DNA from 4 places in the Streptomyces sp. DSM 106670 genome. Region 2 is predicted to be linked to each of the others. Evidence: riboswitches for the same ligand, from Rfam matches in the RefSeq annotation. Region 2 holds a riboswitch; each other region holds the start of a gene.
The links. Region 2 has a riboswitch for cobalamin ahead of ACSMXR_RS25535 (ribonucleoside-diphosphate reductase subunit alpha). Riboswitches for the same ligand answer to the same signal wherever they lie in the genome.
Positions count from the first base shown of each region.

Region 1: it holds a riboswitch for cobalamin, as region 2 does, so the genes downstream of both, ACSMXR_RS01595 (ABC transporter substrate-binding protein) here and ACSMXR_RS25535 (ribonucleoside-diphosphate reductase subunit alpha) in region 2, are expected to answer to the same signal.
Region 3: it holds a riboswitch for cobalamin, as region 2 does, so the genes downstream of both, ACSMXR_RS31265 (CoA-acylating methylmalonate-semialdehyde dehydrogenase) here and ACSMXR_RS25535 (ribonucleoside-diphosphate reductase subunit alpha) in region 2, are expected to answer to the same signal.
Region 4: it holds a riboswitch for cobalamin, as region 2 does, so the genes downstream of both, ACSMXR_RS34190 (CbtB domain-containing protein) here and ACSMXR_RS25535 (ribonucleoside-diphosphate reductase subunit alpha) in region 2, are expected to answer to the same signal.

Region 1 covers NZ_CM147704.1:378,566-383,476, reverse strand. Annotated here, with positions in the region: gene ACSMXR_RS01610 (acyl-CoA dehydrogenase family protein) at 1-474, shown strand, start outside; gene ACSMXR_RS01605 (acyl carrier protein) at 590-865, shown strand; gene ACSMXR_RS01600 (beta-ketoacyl-[acyl-carrier-protein] synthase family protein) at 862-2,094, shown strand; cobalamin riboswitch at 2,189-2,375, shown strand; gene ACSMXR_RS01595 (ABC transporter substrate-binding protein) at 2,436-3,482, shown strand; gene ACSMXR_RS01590 (FecCD family ABC transporter permease) at 3,479-4,573, shown strand; gene ACSMXR_RS01585 (ABC transporter ATP-binding protein) at 4,570-4,911, shown strand, end outside.
Region 2 covers NZ_CM147704.1:5,734,482-5,739,392, reverse strand. Annotated here, with positions in the region: gene ACSMXR_RS25555 (carbon starvation CstA family protein) at 1-1,502, shown strand, start outside; gene ACSMXR_RS25550 (YbdD/YjiX family protein) at 1,499-1,702, shown strand; gene ACSMXR_RS25545 (hypothetical protein) at 1,850-2,533, shown strand; gene ACSMXR_RS25540 (GNAT family N-acetyltransferase) at 2,533-3,042, shown strand; cobalamin riboswitch at 3,076-3,229, shown strand; gene ACSMXR_RS25535 (ribonucleoside-diphosphate reductase subunit alpha) at 3,367-4,911, shown strand, end outside.
Region 3 covers NZ_CM147704.1:7,054,779-7,059,689, reverse strand. Annotated here, with positions in the region: gene ACSMXR_RS31280 (TetR/AcrR family transcriptional regulator) at 1-315, opposite strand, end outside; gene ACSMXR_RS31275 (hypothetical protein) at 580-777, shown strand; gene cobF (precorrin-6A synthase (deacetylating)) at 857-1,648, opposite strand; cobalamin riboswitch at 1,740-1,918, shown strand; gene ACSMXR_RS31265 (CoA-acylating methylmalonate-semialdehyde dehydrogenase) at 2,144-3,646, shown strand; gene ACSMXR_RS31260 (acyl-CoA dehydrogenase family protein) at 3,643-4,797, shown strand; gene ACSMXR_RS31255 (enoyl-CoA hydratase/isomerase family protein) at 4,794-4,911, shown strand, end outside.
Region 4 covers NZ_CM147704.1:7,731,074-7,735,984, reverse strand. Annotated here, with positions in the region: gene ACSMXR_RS34205 (TetR/AcrR family transcriptional regulator) at 1-474, opposite strand, end outside; gene ACSMXR_RS34200 (SDR family oxidoreductase) at 507-1,313, opposite strand; gene ACSMXR_RS34195 (CbtA family protein) at 1,516-2,271, opposite strand; gene ACSMXR_RS34190 (CbtB domain-containing protein) at 2,341-2,556, opposite strand; adenosylcobalamin (AdoCbl) riboswitch at 2,602-2,696, opposite strand; gene ACSMXR_RS34185 (histidine phosphatase family protein) at 2,823-3,419, shown strand; gene ACSMXR_RS34180 (4'-phosphopantetheinyl transferase family protein) at 3,468-4,202, opposite strand; gene ACSMXR_RS34175 (metallophosphoesterase family protein) at 4,199-4,911, opposite strand, start outside.

The DNA of each region.
Region 1 (4,911 bases), 5.4 Mb from region 2:
GCGCGCGAGCGGCTGACCGAGCTGCGCAGGCTCTTCGCACTCCAGTGGATCGCCCGCAACAGCGGTGACCTGCTCGCCTCCGGACGGCTGACCGCCGATCAGGTCACCTTTCTGCCCGACGTGGTGGAGCGGGCGATCGCCGCGGTGGCCGCGCACACCCCCGCCCTGGTCGGGTCCTTCGCCCTTCCCGAGCGCCTGATGTCGGACTGGCCGATCGCCGGACCCGGTTACGCGGACGTCTACGACGACCCCGAGGGGCCCTGGCACCGGGGCCGCAGGGCGGGAATCCGGGGCCGCGCGGCGGAATTCAAGCGGCCCAACTGCGGCAGCAGGAGGCGCCCGCTGCGCGAGAAGGTGGCCGCGCTCGGCACCCGCGGGGTCCTGCTGGCGTACTGGGGAACCACCTCGATCCTCTCCCGATGGTTCGAGAAGCCGCAGGTGAGCGTAGACGAATCGGTTCGCCCCAAGGCGTAACCGGAAGATCGTCATCCAGTTATTTGGGGCGGTGGGTCGCTGCGTTCGGCCACCCGCCGTACGGGAAGACCCGAGCCGGCCAGATGCCGGTGAAACGCCGATGAGAGGAATCGCCATGAAGACCATCCACCCCAAGATCACCGAGGTACTCACCGGGACCTTCAAGGTGCCCGCCGCCGAGATCCTGCCGGAGTCCACCATGGACAGCCTGGAGATGGACTCGCTCGCGGTCGCCGAGTTCGCCGTCATCATCAAGGAGACGCTGGGCGTCGACGCGGACTCGGAGAAGCTGTACAAGGACGCCACGCTGGCCGACATCTCCGCGTACATCGACGCGGCCGTCGGCAGCGCGGCGGCCGATGCCACGGTGCCGGTGAGCAACACCCGATGAAGCGACCCGTCATCGCCGTCACGGGGCTGGGCATGATCACCCCGGTCGGCCACACCACCGACACCACCTGGGACGGAGTCTGCGCCGGGGAGTCGCCCGCCCGCACCGTCCCCGAACTGCACGGCTGCGCCGTCGACTTCGCCTGCACCGTCTCCGGCATCGACCTCGACGACGCGGTCGGCGGCCGGACCGCGTTCCGGATGGGCCGGTACGTCAAGTTCGCCGTCCTGGCCGCCCGGGAGGCGGTCGCCGACGCCGGGCTCGACCCCGAGCGGTGGGACGGCGCCCGGGTCGCCGTCGTGGTCGGCACCAGCAGCGGAGGATCCGCCGGACTCACCGAACAGGCCGTCGCCCTGGAGCGACGCGGCCCCGAGGCCACCTCACCCTCGGGCATCCTGCTGACCATCCCGAACATGCCCGCGGCCGAGATCGCCATCCGGATGAAGGCCACCGGACCCAGCCTCGCCCCGTGCACGGCCTGCTCGTCCGGGGTGACCGCCCTGTCCGTGGCCCGGGACATGCTGACGCTGGGCCACTGCGACATCGCCATCGCCGGGGCCACCGAGTCCATCGTGTTCCCGGTCGCGATGACCGGCTTCGCCCGCTCCGGCGCGGCGGCACCGCGGGACGGCGACCCCGCCCGCCTCTGCCGGCCCTTCGCCGCCGACCGGGCCGGAATCGTCATGGGCGAGGGCGCGGCCGTCATGGTCCTGGAGCGGGCCGAGGACGCCCGGGCCAGAGGCGCCTCCCCCCGGGCGCTGATCGCGGGCACCGGCGCCACCACCGACGCCCACCACCCCACCAGCCCCCACCCCTCCGGGGACGTGGCGCGGGCGGCCGTCGACGGCGCGCTGCGCGACGCGGGCTGGCGGCCCGAGGACGTCGACCACGTCAACGCGCACGGGACGTCGACCCCCCTCAACGACGCCACCGAAGCCGCCCTCATCGGCCGGGCCTATCCGCACCGGCCGCCCGTCACCGCCCCCAAGGGCGTACTGGGCCACTGCATGGGCGCGGCCGGCGCCATCGAGGCGGGCCTGACGATCCTCACGCTCCAGCACGGGATGATCCCGCCGATCGCGAACCTGGACGCCCCCGCGCCCGGGTTCGACATCGACTGCGTCACCAAGACCCCGCGCGAGGTGCCGGTACGGCGGGCCGTCAGCCACTCCTTCGGCTTCGGCGGCCAGAACGCGGTGATCGCCCTCCAGGCGCCGGACACGCCCTAAGTCCGCCCGGGCCGGTGCGGCGGGCCGATCCCGCGCCGCACCGGCCCCGCGCCCAGCGGCCCGCCGCACCGCGCCTGATCTGCGGGAAGCCGCGTGATAGCTTGCCGGGGCCAGTCGAACCCCAGCGACGGGGTCAGGGAATCCGGTGCGAAACCGGAACTGACGCGCAGCGGTGAGGGGGACGGGCGGGGCCACGGCCACTGGAGCACCCACCTGCTCCGGGAAGGCGTCCCGCCCGGACGAACCCGAGTCCGAAGACCTGCTGGCACCCGCGCCCGCACCGGGGCACGGGAACCGTACGACGGGCTCCGCGGCTGGGCCCAGAGACACAGAGGTCCTTCGTGCTGTCCACGGCCACCCCCGCCCCGATACGTACCGCCGCCCTGCTCGCGGCGGGACTCCTCCTGCTGACCGCCTGCGGCGGGGGCGAAAGCACCGGGGCCGCCGACGGGAAGAAGACCGAGGGCTTCCCGCTCACCCTCCAGAACTGCGGGCGCACCGTCACCGTGAAGGCCCCGCCCCAGCGGGCCGTCTCCGTCGACCAGGGGTCGACCGAGATCCTGCTCTCGCTCGGCCTCGCCGACCGGCTCGCGGGCACCGCCACCTGGAGCGACCCGGTGATGAAGGGCCTGGAGAAGGCCAACGCCGGCGTCGAGCGCATATCGGAGAACCGGCCCTCCTCGGAGAAGGTCCTCGACAAGGAACCCGACTTCCTCAGCGCCTCCTTCGCCTCGACCCTCGCCAAGGGCGGCGTCGCGCCCCGCGAACAGTTCGAGAAGCTCGGCGTCCCGACCTACATCTCACCCGCCGACTGCGTCGGCAAGGACAACAGCGGCAGCGGCGACGGAGCCCGTACCGCACCGCTGACGATGGACAGCGTCTACACGGAAGTCCGCGAACTGGCCCAGGTGTTCGGCGTCCCCGAGCGTGGTGACGCCCTGGTGAAGAAGCTCCGGGCCCGCGTCGACAAGGCCACCGAGGGCGTCGACGCCTCCGACGCCTCCCTCCTCTACTGGTTCTCCGACTCCAAGGCCCCCTACCTCGCGGGCTGTTGCGGCGCCCCCGGCGTCATCACCAAGGAACTCGGCGCGAAGAACGTCTTCGACGACACCCACGACGAATGGCCCCAGATCAGCTGGGAGACCGTCGCCGACCGCAACCCCGACGTCCTGGTCATCGGCGATCTGAGCCGTACGACGCAGACCGCCGAGAGCGCCGAGAAGAAGATCGAGTTCCTGGAGTCCAACCCGGTCACCAAGACGATGGACGCCGTCAAGAACCGCCGTTACGTGCTGCTCAGCGGCCAGGCCATGAACCCCACCATCCGGACCGTCGAGGGCCTGGAGCGCGTCGCGGCCGGACTGCGCGACTTCGGGCTCACGGGGTGAGCACCGATAGCCGTACGGCCGTGAAGGCGGCCGACGCGCCACCTGGCACCGCCCGCCCGGACGGTCCCGGCCGGGGCGGCGTGCCGCTCACCGTGCTGCTGTGGGTCGGCGGCCTGCTCCTCCTCCTGGCCTCCGTCGCGGTCGCCGTCACCATCGGGCCCGCCCGGATCTCCGTGCCCGACGTCTGGTCCGCCGTCGCCGCGCACCTCGGGTTCGGCGCCAGTGACCTCAGCCCGATCCGGGACGGCATCATCTGGAACCTCCGCATGCCCCGCACCCTCCTCGCCGCCGTGTGCGGCGCGGGGCTCGCGGTGTGCGGCACGGTGATGCAGTCCCTGCTGCGCAACCCGCTCGCCGACCCCTTCGTCCTCGGCGTCTCCTCCGGAGCCTCGACCGGGGCGGTCGTGGTGGTCGTCCTCGGGGTCGGCGGGGGAGCGGTGTCGCTGTCGGCCGGGGCGTTCGTGGGGGCCATCTGCTCGTTCGCCCTGGTGCTGCTGCTCAGCCACACCCTCGGCGGCTCCACCGACCGGGTCGTCCTCTCCGGCGTCGCCGCGATGCAGCTGTTCTCCGCCCTCACCTCCTTCGTCGTGATGACCTCCGCCGACGCCGAGCAGACCCGCGGGGTGCTGTTCTGGCTCCTCGGCTCGCTCAGTGGCGTCGGCTGGAGCGAGGTCGTCCTCTGCTCCGCCGTGCTCGCCGTCTGCCTGGTGGTCTGCCTGGCCCACGCCCGTACGCTCGACGCCTTCGCCTTCGGGCAGGACGCCGCCGCAGCGCTCGGCGTGAACGTCGCCCGCACCCGGATCGTGCTGCTCTGCACCACCGCCCTGCTGACCGCCGCCGTGGTCAGCGCGGCCGGGGCGATCGGCTTCGTCGGCCTGGTCCTGCCGCACGCGGCCCGCGCCCTCACCGGCTCCGGGCACCGGCGGCTCCTGCCGGTCACCGCACTCGCCGGGGCGATCTTCCTGGTGTGGGTCGACACCCTCGCCCGGACCGTCCTGGACCCGCAGGAGGTACCAGTCGGCGTCGTCACCGCGCTGATCGGCGTCCCCGCCTTCGTCCTCGTCCTGTACCGCACCCGGAGCACGTCATGAGCCGAACCACGCACGGTTCCGGAGGCCTGCGGGCCGAACGGGTCGGCCGGGAGGCGGGCGGCCGGCTCATCCTCGACGGCGTGGACATCGCCCCGCCGCCCGGCTCCACCGTCGGACTCATCGGCCCCAACGGCTCCGGAAAGTCCACCCTGCTGCGGATCCTCGCGGGCCTCCTCGCCCCGGCCACCGGTGTCGTCACCCTGGACGGGAACCCCCTCGCCGGGCTCGGCCGCCGCACCGTCGCCCGCCGGATCGCCGTCGTCGACCAGCACGCGGTCACCCAGGTCGACCTCAGCGTCCTGGACGTCGTACGCCTCGGCCGCATCCCGCACCGCCGC
Region 2 (4,911 bases):
TCGGCGTCGCGCTGCTGCTCCTCGCGATCGTCTCGGGCGGCTGGGTCGCGGAGTCGTCGTGGGCGGACTTCTTCACGCTGGAGCCGGGCACGCTGGTCATCTGGATGATCGTGTACGGGTTCCTCGCCTCCGTGCTCCCCGTGTGGCTGCTGCTGGCCCCGCGCGACTACCTCTCCACCTTCATGAAGGTCGGCACGATCGGGCTGCTCGCCCTGGGCGTGGTCGTCGCGCTGCCGACGCTGAAGATGCCCGCGGTCACCGACTTCGCCTCCAGCGGCTCGGGCCCGGTCTTCGCCGGCTCGATGTTCCCGTTCGTCTTCATCACCATCGCCTGCGGCGCGCTCTCCGGCTTCCACTCCCTGGTCTCCTCCGGCACCACGCCGAAGATGGTCCAGAAGGAGACGCAGATCCGGATGATCGGCTATGGCGCCATGCTGGTCGAGTCGTTCGTGGCGATCATGGCGATGATCGCCGCCTGCATCATCGACCCCGGGCTCTACTTCGCCATCAACGCGCCCGTCGGTGTGATCGGCGACAGCGTCCAGTCCGCCTCCCAGGCCGTGGCCAACTTCGGCTTCACCATCACCCCCGACGCCCTGGCCCAGGCCGCCAAGGACGTCGAGGAGGCGAGCCTGCTCTCCCGGACCGGTGGCGCGCCCACGTTCGCGCTCGGCATGTCGGAGATCTTCTCCGCGGTGGTCGGCGGGACCGCGATGAAGGCGTTCTGGTACCACTTCGCCATCATGTTCGAGGCGCTCTTCATCCTGACCACCGTGGACGCCGGCACCCGGGTCGGGCGCTTCATGCTCCAGGACATGCTGGGCAACGCCTACAAGCCGTTCCGCGAGGTCAGCTGGAAGCCGGGCGTCTGGTTCGCCAGCGCCGTCGTGGTCGGCGGCTGGGGCTACTTCCTCTGGGTCGGTGTGCACGACCCGCTGGGCGGCATCAACCAGCTCTTCCCGCTCTTCGGCATCGCCAACCAGCTGCTGGCCGCCGTCGCGCTGGCCGTCTGCACCACGCTGCTCGTCAAGTCCGGCCGGCTGAAGTGGGCGTGGGTCACCGCGGTCCCGCTCGCCTGGGACGTGGCGGTCACCCTCACCGCGAGCTGGCAGAAGATCTTCTCCGAGGACGTGAAGGTCGGCTTCTTCGCCCAGCGCGACAAGTACCAGGCGGGTATCGACGCGGGCGAGGTGCTGGCCCCCGCGAAGAACATGGACGACATGCGGACCGTCGTCACCAACTCCACCGTCGACGGGGTGCTGAGCGCGCTCTTCGCGCTCCTCATCATCGTGGTGCTCGTGGACGCCGGGCGGGTCTGCTACAAGGCCATCCGCGACCCGGAGAGCGTCAAGCTCCACGAGACGCCGTACGTCGAGTCCAGGCTCGTCGCCCCGGCCTCGCTCATCGCGACCCCGGAGGAGAAGGCCGAACTGGCCGCCGCCGGCGTCGGCCCCGAGGGCGGCATCCGCAAGGAGGCCGCGGGAACGGGGAGTCCGACATGACCGTCGCGGACGTCCGGCGGGTGGCGGGACGGATCCGCTGGTACGTCCGTGAGCTGACCGGTGAGTCCACGTACGACCGCTATGTGGCGCACGCGAGGACGCACGATCCGGACGCGCCGGTGATGACCCGCCGCGCGTTCGAGCGCAGCCGCACGGACGCCCGCGAGGCCGATCCGCGCGAGGGCTTCCGCTGCTGCTGAGCACCGTCGGCCGGTCAGCGGGTCCTGGATCCCGGGCCGTCGCCCCTCCCCCGATGGAGCGGGCGGCGGCCCGGCGGCCGTTCCGGTGTCCGTCCACCGTTCGATTTCCCGGTGCACGGACCCCTCACCGTACGAAAAGATGTGCCCATGACATCGCGTTCCCGGTCGCCCCGGCTCCGGCCCCTCCTCCTGACCCTGCCGCTGACGCTGGCACTGGCCCTGGCGGCGACGGGCTGCGGCACCGAGCCCGCGCCCGACACGATGGCGGCGGGCCGGAGTTCCTCGGACGGTCCGGCACCGGACCGGGCGGAGCTGGAGGCGCGGGCGAGCGCCGCGCAGCTCGTCGCGGAGCATGTGTGGGTGACCGAGGCCGCGGGCTACGCCCTGGCGCGCCAGTCGGTCGGGGTGCTCGGTGACGACGGGTTCAGCAGCTCCTACACCGCGCCGGACGGCGGAACGCTCCAGCTGTCGGTGGAGCGCCGCCCGCACGCCGAGGCCGACTGTACGGAGGGCTCCGCGGCCGCGAGCGGTCAGGAGCCCCTGGTGACGTGCGAGCGGGACGGCGAACAGTGGTACCGGGCCACCGAGTCGGGCCATGCGTACGCCTGGGAGCAGGGCGAACTCGTGGTCACGGTGAGCGGGCCGCGCGACAAGGTGGACCGGACGACGCTGCGTTCGGCGGCGCGGGCCGCCCACCGCGCCGACGACCGGGAACTGGACCGGGTGCTGCCGCCGGCCGGGGAGGCCGCCGGGCGGCAGCCGGTCGAGCGCGGCGATCTGCCACCGGTGGGCGACGGCGCGCCGAACAACGATGTGGGAGCGAGTGGCTGATGGATCTGACGATCAGGGTGGCGGAGCCCGCCGAGTTCGCCGTGCTCGGCGGGATCATCGCCGAGGCGTATCTCGGCGACGATCTGCTGGACGGCCCGCAGGACCCGTATCTGCTCAAGCTGCGGGCGGTGGAACAACGGGCGGCCGAGGCGGAGGTGCTGGTCGCGCTCGACGCGGACGGGACGGTGCTCGGCGGTGTGACCTATGCCGCTCCCGGCACTCCGTGGCGCGACATCGCCGGTCCGGACGAGGCCGAATTCCGGATGCTGGCCGTGGCCCGCGCGGGGCGCGGACGGGGCGTGGGAGAGGCTCTCGTGCGGGCGTGCGTCAAGCGGGCCCGGTCGGCGGAAGATGTCCGGGCACTGGTGCTGTCGACGCAGCCGGGCATGCTCGCGGCCCATAGGATCTACCGTCGGCTCGGCTTTCTGCGGACCCCTGAACGGGACTGGGAGCCGGTGCCGGGCCTGCGGCTCATGACCTTCCGGCTGTGGCTGGAGGCGGCGTCCTGAGGGGCGTATTAAATCGACGCGACACAACATGTGGGGGCCGCAGCATCTGGCGGCCCCCACATGTATGCTCGACCTCGCTGTCGTCGCAGGGGAATCCGGTGCGAATCCGGAACTGTCCCGCAACGGTGTGATCAGTGTGTTTTTGCACACCTGAAGTCCGATGACCTGCCGACAGCGCGTCCGGATCGACCGAACCGGATGCCAGACGTCCGGGCCTCGCGGATAGGCCGGTGGACGCCGTCAGCTGTGCTGCCCTGCCCCGGGCTTCGCGCTGCCCGGCTCCCCCGCCTGCTGCCGGCCCCCTGCCGAGCGAGGGAAAGCCCAGTGACCATCGCGCCCGCCGATCCGGTTTCAGCCACCGAATCCGCCGAGTCCACCACGGCCGGTAACGCCCCGAACGACGGACCCGGGACCGCTTTGCTGCGGACCCTGACCGACCTCACCGTCGATCTGCCCGACACCGACCCCGGCCGGGTCGCCGCCGCCGCGCTGCGCGGGCGCAACGCCCGTTCCGACGAGGCCGAGTTGCGCTCGCTGGCCACCGAGGCCGCCGCGGGGCTGATCTCCGAGGACCCGGCGTACTCCCGGCTCGCCGCCCGGCTGCTGACCCGCACAATCGCGGACGAGGCCGCGGGGCAGGGCGCGACGTCCTTCTCCGCCTCGGTCGCCGTCGGGCACCGCGAGGGCCTGATCGCCGACCGCACCGCCGCGTTCGTGGCGCTGCACGCGGCCGCGCTCGACCAGCTCGTCGAGCAGGCCCTGGCGGACGGCGCCGACGACCGCTTCGGCTACTTCGGTCTGCGGACGCTGCACAGCCGTTACCTCCTGCGCCACCCGCTCACCCGCGAGGTCATCGAGACCCCGCAGCACTTCATGCTGCGCGTGGCCGCGGGCCTCGCCGAGGACGAGTCGGTGCGGGCGCTGGACGAGGTCGCCGCGCTCTACGGGCTGATGAGCAAGCTGGACTACCTCCCCTCCTCCCCCACCCTCTTCAACTCCGGTACCCGGCACCCGCAGATGTCCTCCTGCTATCTGCTGGACTCGCCGAAGGACGAGCTGGACTCGATCTACGACCGCTACCACCAGGTGGCGCGGCTCTCCAAGCACGCGGGCGGCATCGGTCTGTCGTACTCCCGCATCCGTGCCCGGGGTTCGCTGATCCGGGGCACAAACGGGCACTCCAACGGCATCGTGCCGTTCCTCAAGACGCTGGACGCCTCCGTCGCGGCGGTGAACCAGGGTGGCCGGCGCAAGGGCGCGGCGGCGGTCTACCTGGAGACCTGGCACGCGGACATCGAGGAGTTCCTGGAGCTCCGCGACAACACCGGTGAGGACCAGCGGCGTACGCACAACCTGAACCTGGCGCACTGGATCCCGGACGAGTTCATGCGCCGGGTCGACGCGGACACCGAGTGGTCGCTGTTCTCCCCGGCGGACGTGCCCGAGCTGGTCGACCTGTGGGGCGACGCGTTCGACGCGGCCTACCGCGCGGCCGAGGCCAAGGGCCTGGCCCGCAGGACGATTCCGGCGCGTGAGCTGTACGGCCGGATGATGCGGACCCTCGCGCAGACCGGTCAGGGCTGGATGACGTTCAAGGACGCCTCCAACCGGACCGCGAACCAGACCGCCGAGCCGGGCCGGGTCGTGCACTCCTCGAACCTGTGCACGGAGATCCTGGAGGTCACCGACGACGGCGAGACGGCCGTCTGCAACCTGGGCTCGGTCAACCTGGGCGCCTTCGTGGCGAACGGCTCGATCGACTGGGAGCGTCTGGACGCCACCGTGCGTACGGCCGTGACCTTCCTGGACCGGGTCGTCGACATCAACTTCTACCCGACCGAGCAGGCCGGGCGCTCCAACTCCCGCTGG
Region 3 (4,911 bases), 1.3 Mb from region 2:
GAACATCAGCTCGAACATCGGGCGCTGCTCGACGGCGAATCCGACATAGCCCTCGACCAGGAGGCACAGCTGGGCGCGCGGGTCGCCGTCCGGCCGGAGCGAGGTGTCGAGCCGGTCCTTCAGGGCGTCGAATCCGCGCCCCGCGATGGCGGAGAGCAGCGAGCGGTGGGTCGGGAAGTGGCGGCGCGGCGCGCCGTGCGAGACACCGGCACGACGGGCGATCTCCCGCAGCCCCAGCGCCGCGATCCCCTCGGCCGCCACCATCTCGACGCCGATGTCCACCAGTCGTTCCCGCAGCGGGATTTCGTCTTCCATGAAGAACTTCTAGCACCATCGAGTAGACAGTGTCTACTCGATGGGCGGGGAGCGCCACGGGCGTTCCGCATCCGTTCCGCCGTTCGTCACGCGCTCCCTGACCACCGGTCAGGTCGTGGACCTCGACTGTGCGGAGGCAGTGACCCAGATGTAACCGAATGGCGTAGAGAACGCGGAACCACGGAGCGTCACAAGCCGTTCTTCTTCCCACTACACGGCCGCCGGACCCCGGCGACGTTCGACCAGAGGAAAGGAAAACGCCCTATGAAGAAGACCGTCGGATGGGCCCAGGACGGCGACGACTGGACGATCACGGTGAACGGCACGCTGTATCGCGCGATCGAGCGGCCGACGGACGGCCGGGTGCACAACTATCTGGTGCGGGGCGACGACCTGACCGCCGAGTGCCCGAGCCTGGGACACGGGCTCGGCGTGATCCGGGCGCACGAGACCCGGCGCTGACACCCCGCCGGTCCGACGACGAGGTGCGGAGGCCGCTGCCGCCCGCGCCTCGACGTGGACCCGTCGCCCGTCCGTGGCCTCAGGCGTCCGTGGCGTCCGGCGCCGGGCGCAGCAGATAGGTGTCCATGATCCAGCCGTGCCGCTCGCGGGCCTCCGCGCGCAGCCGGCTGATCCGTTCGGCCACCTCGTCGAGCGGGCCGGAGACGAGGATCTCGTCCGGGGTGCCGATGTACGCGCCCCAGTGGATCCACAGCCCCCTGCCCGTCAGATGGGTGAAGGTCTCATGGCCGTCGAGCATCACGACGATGTCGACGTCGTCCCCGGGAAAGCCCTGGGCCAGCCGCCGGCCGGGGGTGATGTGGATGGGGCGGCCGACCCCGTTCAGGGTGACGCGGTGCCGGGCGGCGAGGGCGGAGACGCTGCTGATGCCGGGGATCACCTCATGGCCGAATTCCACCGTGCCACGGCCCCGGATGTCGTCGAGGATCGCGAGGGTGCTGTCGTACAGCGAGGGGTCGCCCCACACCAGGAAGGCTCCGCACTGCCCCGGCGCGAGCTCCTCGATGATCAGGCGTTCGCAGATGTCGGCGCGGCGCTGCCGCCAGTCGTGCACCGCCGAGGCGTAGCGCCCGCCGTCCTGCTGGGTGCGGTCCCGCCACGGGTCCTCGGCCTCCACGACGCGGTAGGGGCCGGTGAGGTGTTCGTCCAGGATGTCCCGCCGCAGCCGGGTCAGGGACTCCTTCTCCTTGCCCTTGCCGAGCACGAAGAAGACGTCGGCCCGGCGCATGGCCTTCACCGCGGCGAGGGTCAGATGGTCGGGGTCTCCGGCGCCCATGCCGATGACGAGGACGTGGCGCGGTGCGTAGCTCATGTCGGCCGATCATGCCAGGGGCGAGCCGGGGTGGACTTACTAGGACGTCCAACTATATCTTCGGGGCAGCGGGGTGGCCGGTGCGCAGCCGGACGCCCTCAAGGCCCGTGGTGTCAGGGAAGCCGGTGCGAATCCGGCGCGGTCCCGCCACTGTGACCGGGGAGTTCGTCCTCGCAGGACACGCCACTGACGGCGAAGCCGCCGTCGGGAAGGCATGAGGACGGGCGTCGATCCGGGAGTCAGGATACCGGCCGCGGGATGTTCCGTGTTTCCACGAGGATGGAGCAGACACGCATGGCACCGGTCCGCATGCCCGGCCCCGCAGGCCCGTCCCGGCGAGCGGTTCTTCCCGCCCCCTGACGGCCCACGCCCTTCGCGTCCCACCCACGGCAGGCCCCTTCGCGCCCGCGCACCGACGGTGCGCCGTGCGCCGGAGCCGCCGCGTGCCATCCCCGGATCTCACCTGACGATCTCACCGACGAGAGCAGGCTTTCCATGGTCCGCGAACTCACCCATTTCATCGGCGGCAAGCAGACGCCCGGCACCTCGGGCGCCTACGGCGATGTGTACGACCCCAACACCGGCCGGGTCCAGGCCCGGGTACCGCTGGCCGACCGCGCCGAGACCGAGGCGGCCATCGCCGACGCGGCCGAGGCCCAGCACGAGTGGGGCGAGTGGAACCCGCAGCGCCGCGCCCGGGTGCTGCTGCGCTTCCTCCAGCTCGTCGAGCAGGAGAAGGACGCGCTGGCCCGGCTGCTCTCCTCCGAGCACGGCAAGACCGTGGCGGACGCGCACGGCGACATCGCGCGCGGACTGGACGTGGTGGAGTTCGCCGCCGGTGTCCCGCACCTGGTGAAGGGCGAGTTCAGCGACAACGCCGGGTCCGGCATCGACGTCCACTCGCTGCGCCGGCCGCTCGGCGTCGTCGCGGGCATCACCCCGTTCAACTTCCCCGCGATGATTCCGCTGTGGAAGGCGGCCCCCGCTCTGGCCTGCGGAAACGCCTTCATCCTGAAGCCCTCCGAGCGGGACCCGTCGGTGCCGTTGCGCCTGGCCGAACTGTTCCTGGAGGCGGGGCTGCCGCCCGGGGTGCTCAACGTCGTCAACGGCGGCAAGGAGACGGTCGACACCCTGCTGGAGGACCCGCGCGTCAAGGCGCTCGGCTTCGTCGGCTCGACCCCGATCGCCGCGCACATCTACGCCACCGCCGCCGCCCACGGCAAGCGCGCGCAGTGCTTCGGCGGGGCGAAGAACCACATGATCGTGATGCCGGACGCCGACCTGGACCAGGCGGTGGACGCGCTGATCGGGGCGGGTTACGGATCGGCGGGCGAGCGGTGCATGGCGATCTCGGTGGCGGTGCCCGTGGGCGAGGCCACCGCCGACGCGCTGGTCGCCAGGCTCACCGAGCGGATCGCCGAGCTGCGGATCGGCCGCTCGGACGACCCGGACGCCGACTTCGGGCCGCTGGTGGGCCGCGACGCGGTGGAGCGGGTCCGCGGCTATGTCGATCTCGGCGTCGAGGAAGGCGCCGAACTGGTCGTCGACGGCCGTGACTTCACCCTGGAGGGTCACGAGGACGGCTTCTTCGCGGGCGCCTCGCTCTTCGACCGGGTCACTCCGGACATGCGGATCTACCAGGAGGAGATCTTCGGCCCGGTGGTGTCCGTGGTCCGCGCGGCCGACTACGAGGAGGCGCTGCGGCTGCCCTCGGAGCACCCGTACGGCAACGGCGTGGCGCTCTTCACCCGCGACGGCGACACCGCGCGCGACTTCACCCGCCGCGTCGACACCGGCATGGTCGGCGTCAACGTGCCGATCCCGGTGCCGGTCGCGTACCACACGTTCGGCGGCTGGAAGCGGTCCGGCTTCGGCGATCTGAACCAGCACGGTCCGGACGCCATCCGCTTCTACACCCGTACGAAGACCGTCACTTCGCGCTGGCCCGCCTCGGGAATCCGGGACGGCGCGAGCTTCACGATTCCGACCATGGGATGAGTGCCGTGACCACGCTCCTCACCGACGACCAGCTCGCGGTCGTCGAGACGACCCTGGACTTCGCCCAGGAACACCTGGCCCCGCACGCCGTCGCCTGGGACCAGGACAAGCACTTCCCCGTCGACGTCCTGCGCAAGGCGGCGGAACTCGGCCTCGGCGGCGTCTACGTACGCGACGAACTCGGCGGCTCCGGGCTCTCCCGCTCCGACGGGGTCCTGGTCTTCGAGGCCCTGGCCACCGGCTGCCCGTCCATCGCGGGCTATCTCTCCATCCACAACATGGTCGGCTGGATGATCGACCGGTACGGCGGCGAGGCCCAGCGCGGCCGCTATCTGCCCGCGCTCTGCACCATGGAGCAGCTCGGCAGCTACTGCCTGACCGAGCCGGGCGCCGGGTCCGACGCCGCCGCGCTGCGCACCCGCGCGGTCCGCGACGGCGGCCACTGGGTGCTGACGGGGACGAAGCAGTTCATCTCCGGGGCAGGCGCCTCGCATATCTACATCGTGCTGGCCCGCACCGGCGACGACGGGCCCCGGGGCATCTCCGCGTTCCTCGTCGAACGCGACGATCCCGGGCTGTCGTTCGGGGTCAACGAGAAGAAGATGGGCTGGAACGCCCAGCCGACCCGGCAGGTCCTGCTGGACGAGGTGCGGATCCCGGCCGACCGGCTGCTCGGCGAGGAGGGCGGCGGCTTCCGTATCGCGATGAACGGCCTGAACGGCGGCCGACTGGGCATCGCCGCCTGCTCGTTGGGCGGTGCGCAGAGCGCGCTGGACCGGAGCCTCGCCCATCTCGCGGACCGGGAGGCGTTCGGCGCCCGGCTGCTGGACTCGCAGGCGCTGCAGTTCCGGCTGGCCGACATGGCGACCGAGCTGGCGGCGGCCCGCGCCCTGGTACGGCAGGCGGCCGAGGCGCTCGACCGAAATGTGGCCGGTGCTCCGCAACTGTGCGCGATGGCCAAGCACTTCGCGACCGACACCGGCTACTCGGTGGCCGACCGGGCGCTCCAACTGCACGGCGGCTACGGCTATCTGGCCGAGTACGGCATCGAGAAGATCGTCCGGGACCTGCGGGTCCACCAGATCCTGGAAGGGACCAACGAGATCATGCGCGTCATGGTGGCCCGGAGCCTGACGGGAGCCCTGCGATGACCGAGGAACTCGTGCTCGCCCGCACCGAGGGGCGTACCGGGGTGCTGACGCTGAACCGGCCGAAGGCGCTCAACGCCCTCACCCACGCGATGGTGGAGACGATCGCGGCGGCCC
Region 4 (4,911 bases), 2.0 Mb from region 2:
ACGGGACACCAGCATCAGCGCCACCCCCACATTGGCCGACATGATCATCTGGGCGGCGAGCTCGGGCGCGACACGTATCCGGCCCCGGGCGGCGGCCCGTTCGAGGTCCCCGGTCAGGATCCGGTGGGACTCCAGCGCCGCGGCGGGCGGTGTGCGCATCGCCGGCGAGTTCATCAGCCGGTAGAGGTTGCGGTTGTCGAGGGCGAAGGCGACGTGGCTGTCCCACCCCCGGCGCAGGTCCTCCACCGGGTCCGTCGTCTCGCCGCGCTCCCTCTTCGTCGCCAGGTACTTCTCGAAGCCGTGGTCGACGACGGCCGACAGCAGGCCTTCCTTGTCGCCGAAGTGGCGGTAGAGGGCCGGAGCGCCCACCTTCGCCGCCTCGCACACGGCGCGCGTGGAGATATCACCGTCGGGCGACTCCCTGACCAGTGTGGCGGCCACTTCCAGGATGCGGGTGCGGGTGCTCGTACTCACCGGACGGACGCTATCAAGCGGCACGGCGGCGGTCAGACGATGCCGCCGTTGGCCCTCAGCACCTGGCCGTTGACCCAGCGGGCCGGGCCGGCGAGGAAGGAGACCACCTCGGCTATGTCCTGCGGGGTACCCAGCCGCTCCAGCGGCGGCTGGGCGGCCATCCGTGCGACGGTCTCCTCGTCCTTGCCGTCCAGGAACAGGGCGGTGGCGGTCGGCCCCGGCGCGACGGCGTTGACGGTGATGTCGCGGCCGCGCAGCTCGCGGGCGAGGATCAGGGTCATGGCCTCGACGGCGCCCTTGGTCGCGGCATAGGCGGTGTAGCCGGGCAGCGCCAGCGACAGCACCGAGCTGGAGAAGTTGATGATGGCCCCGCCCTCGCGCAACCGCCGCGCGGCCTGCTGGTCGACGACGAACGTGCCCCGGATGTTGGTGCGGTGCATCCGGTCGAGCGTGTCGAGTTCGAGCTCGGCCAGCGGCGCGAGCGCCATGACCCCCGCCGCGTGCACCACCACGTCGACGCCGCCGAACGTCTCCTCGGCGGCGTCGAAGAGCGCCGCGACGGCGACCTCGTCGGCCACGTCCGCCTGCTGGGCGAAGGCCTCACCGCCCGCGGCGGTGATCGCGGCGACGGCGGCCTCTGCCTCGGTGTGGTTGCCCGCGTAGTTGACGACGACCGCGAAGCCGTCGGCGGCGAGCCGTTCGGCGCTCTCGCGGCCGATGCCCCGGGAACCCCCGGTGACCACGGCCACCCGACGAGGGGCGTCACCAGCGCGTGCGGGCTGCGCGGAGGACGCGGATGCCGGCGTCGGCGTCGATACGGATGTGGACTGTTCGGTCATGGCAGTGCTCCTGGCGACTGGGGTCGCGGCGGTCCCGTGAAACCCGACGAGATCAACGCTAACACCATCGCAGTAGCGACGCTACCCCACGATCGTAGCAACGCTAATAAACATCGCTACCCTGCATTCGCCCGGCCCGCACACGACGGAACCCGCCGGGCAGGCCCCGGCGGGTTCCGTCGTGTGCGTCGGTGCGATCCGCTCAGTTCACCGCACTCGCGGTGCGGGGCGTCGCAGCGCGGGCCACGGGGGTCAGAAGACGTTCGGTGAGGTAGCCGAAGACCACTCCGAAGACGCTCCACAGCGTCGCCTGGACCGCGAGCGTCGAGAGCCGGAACTCCCACAACAGAGTCGCCGGGAAGTCCTTGCCCACCTCGTCGAAGGAGGGCAGGAAGGCGTAGGCCAGGCCGATCAGCAGAACGAAGCCGGCGACGGCCGCGGTGGTGGCGTTCCAGTTGCCCAGGCGGGGAGCGAGCCGTTTGCCGATGATGACGGCGGCGACGGCCAGCAGCACGCTGAGGGCGACCATCAGGAAGAACAGGGTGGTGCGCTTGCCGATGGTGTCGGGGTTGCCGACGGCGGGCGGGTTGGCCGGGTACTTCAGGAACGGCACGACGTAGACCGTGAGCAGGGCGGCGCCCGCGATCAGCGCGGCCGTGGCCCGGGGGCCGAAGTTGCCGATGCGGCCCAGCGCGTAACAGAACACGAGGGCGGCGATCCCGCCCACGGCGACGCCGAAGACCAGGACGCCGGTGGCGAGTCCGCCGGTCGCCTGCATGGTGCGGCTGACCAGCTCCTCACCGCCGCCGTGGTCGTGGCTGTGGGCCTCTTCGAGGGCGATGGCCGCGTCCACCTGGGACTCACCGAGGAAGTAGGCGACGGCGAGCGCCAGCGCGCCCGCGATCAGGCCCGCGAGCATGCCGCGCACGAGCAGAGCTCTGACAGATATGGAGTTCACGATGGTTTCCTGGTTTCTCTTGCTTCCCGTGTCCGCTGATTCCCTGCTGATTCAGGTGCCGCAGGTGCGTCAGTGGCAGGGGAAGCCGAGCAGGTGGCGGCCGTCGTGGACCCACTCGTGGACGCCTTCGCCCGAGATGAGCGCGGTGGCGCCCTGTTCGGCGCCGACGAAGTACAGCAGGACGAGCATGAGGATGCCGAAGAAGACCGCCCACGGGGCAATGGCCTTCGCCGAGATCGGAGTGATCGCGGATGTCCCGGTTGCGGGAACGGCGGACTGTGCCATCGCAGTACCTCCTGTGGGAACACGCGTCCCTGTCGTGGTGCCTCGGACGAAGGTGCCGGGTCTGACTTCCCCGCACGGATGCGGGTTCACAGTGGCGCGACCGTGCCGGATTCTCACCGGACTTCCGTCACACCCTCGTCATGGTCGACGTGACCATACCGCCTGTACGCAGGCGCCGCCATGGTCCAATCTGCGGAGCCGCGGAGCACGGATCCCTTGGGGCCGCAGGGCTTTGGGGCCCGTGGTGAAGGAGTGAGGGCAGGAACATGACAGTACGGGTGATGTTGATCTCACCGGCGATGAACGCGGCACTGCGGGAGGCCCGCTTCGACGGCGACGCTCCTCTGGACCGGTCCGGCCGGGAGCGCGCGCGGGCCGCGGCCGGCGCGGTGCCGGAAGCCGGGCTCGCACTGAGCGGTCCCTCCGAGCGGTGCCGCGAGACCACCGCCGCGCTCGGCCTGGCGGCGCGGGCGCGGACCGAACCGGCCCTGGCCGGCTGGGACCTGGCGCGCTGGGCCGGCCGCCGTCTCGACGAGGTGGCCGCCGCCGAGCCCGCACAGCTGGCCGCCTGGCTCGACGACCCCTCGGCGGCGCCGCACGGCGGCGAGTCGCTGCACGACCTGGTCGGGAGGACCGGCAGATGGCTGGACTCCCTCGGCGGACCGGACGCACCCGGCACGAGCTTCCTGGCGGTGGCCGAGGCCGCCGTCGTCCGGGCGGCGGTCGTCCATGGTCTGCGGCTGCCGGCGGAGGCGTTCTGGCGGCTGGACGTCGCCCCGCTGACGCTGACCGGACTCAGCGGCCGGTCGGGCCGGTGGAACGTGGGACTGGGCCGCCCCCTGACCGCTCCCCCGGTCGACTGAGCGTCACGCCGCGTCGCAGCCCCGGCAGACCGGCCGGCCGGGCGAACGTCAGACCGCGTTGCCGTCCCGCCAGTCGGGCCGGACCAGCACGGCCGTGGCGACGATGCCGTCCTCGATCCGCCAGAGCCCGTGCAGCGTCGTCGGCAGCGCCGGGTCGGTGAGCAGCAGCCGGGCGGCGAAGGAACCCTCGGCGGCCACACCGCCCCGAGGACCGTCACCGCTGCCCGGTTCATCGGTCCGATGGAACGTCAGGTCGGCCTCGGTGAAATCGAGTTCGAGGCCCGTGACCGGATACCAGGTCTTGAAGACGCTCTCCTTGGCGCTGAACAGGACCCGGTCCCAGTGGATTTCGCCCGTGCCGTCTTCGTCCGAGCCCTCCGGCGCGGGCGGGCCGATCCGCTCGCGTTCGGCGGGCAGCGTCACCAACTCCCGTACGCCGCTGGGGAGCGGGGCGTGCGGTTCCGCGTCGATGCCCAGCGACAGCACGTCCTTCGCACGGGCCAGCGCGGCGGCCCGGTACCCGTCGCAGTGGGTGAGGCTGCCGACGATTCCCTCGGGCCACAGCGGTCGTCCCCGGTGCCCGTGGAGCACGGCCACCGGCGGCAGGCCGAGTCCGGCCATGGCCCGCCGGGCGCAGGCGCGGGCCGTCGCGAAGTCGTTCCGGCGTTTGGCCACGCTCTTGGCGATCAGCGCCTCCTCCTCCGGGAAGAGGGTTCCGTCCGGGACGCTCTCCGCGCGGGTCGCCGCACAGGAGACGTCGGCGGGGAGCAGCAGCTCGATCACGAGGCGCCTCCGGGGGTGTGCGGTCGTGCGGACGGTTCGGCGCCGGTCCGGGCCGGTGGGGCGGGGTCGCCCTCGTACGGGAGGATCTGCCGCAGCAGACCGCGCGGGTGTCCCCTCTCGCGCCACTCCCTGGGGTAGCCGATGGAGACCTCCTCGAAGCGCACCCCGTCGTACCAGGTCGTCCGGGGGATGTGGAGGTGTCCGTAGACGACGGCGGTGACGTTGAAGCGGCGGTGCCAGTCGGCGGTCAGTTCGGTGCCGCACCACTGCGCGAACTCCGGGTACCACATCACCGACGTGGGTTCCCGCACCAGCGGCCAGTGCCCGGCCAGGACGAGGGGTATCTCGGAGTCGTGCTCCGCGAGCCGGCGTTCGGTCGCGGCGACCCGGGCACGGCACCAGTCGTCCCGGGTCGGATAGGGGTCCGGGTGGAGGAGGTACTCGTCGTTGCAGACGATGCCGGACTCGTGGGCGACGGCGAGCGACTCCTCCTTCGTGTGCGTTCCCGGGGCGCGGAAGGTGTAGTCGTACAGAAGGAAGAGCGGTGCGATCGCCACCGGTCCGTCCGGGCCCGGCCAGAGCGGGAAGGGGTCTTCCGGAGTCGTCACCCCGAGCTCCCGGCACAGCTCGACGAGGTGGTCGTAGCGGGCCTGGCCGCGCAGCTGGACCGGGTCCTTGTTCAGGGTCCACAGCTCGTGGTTGCCGGGGG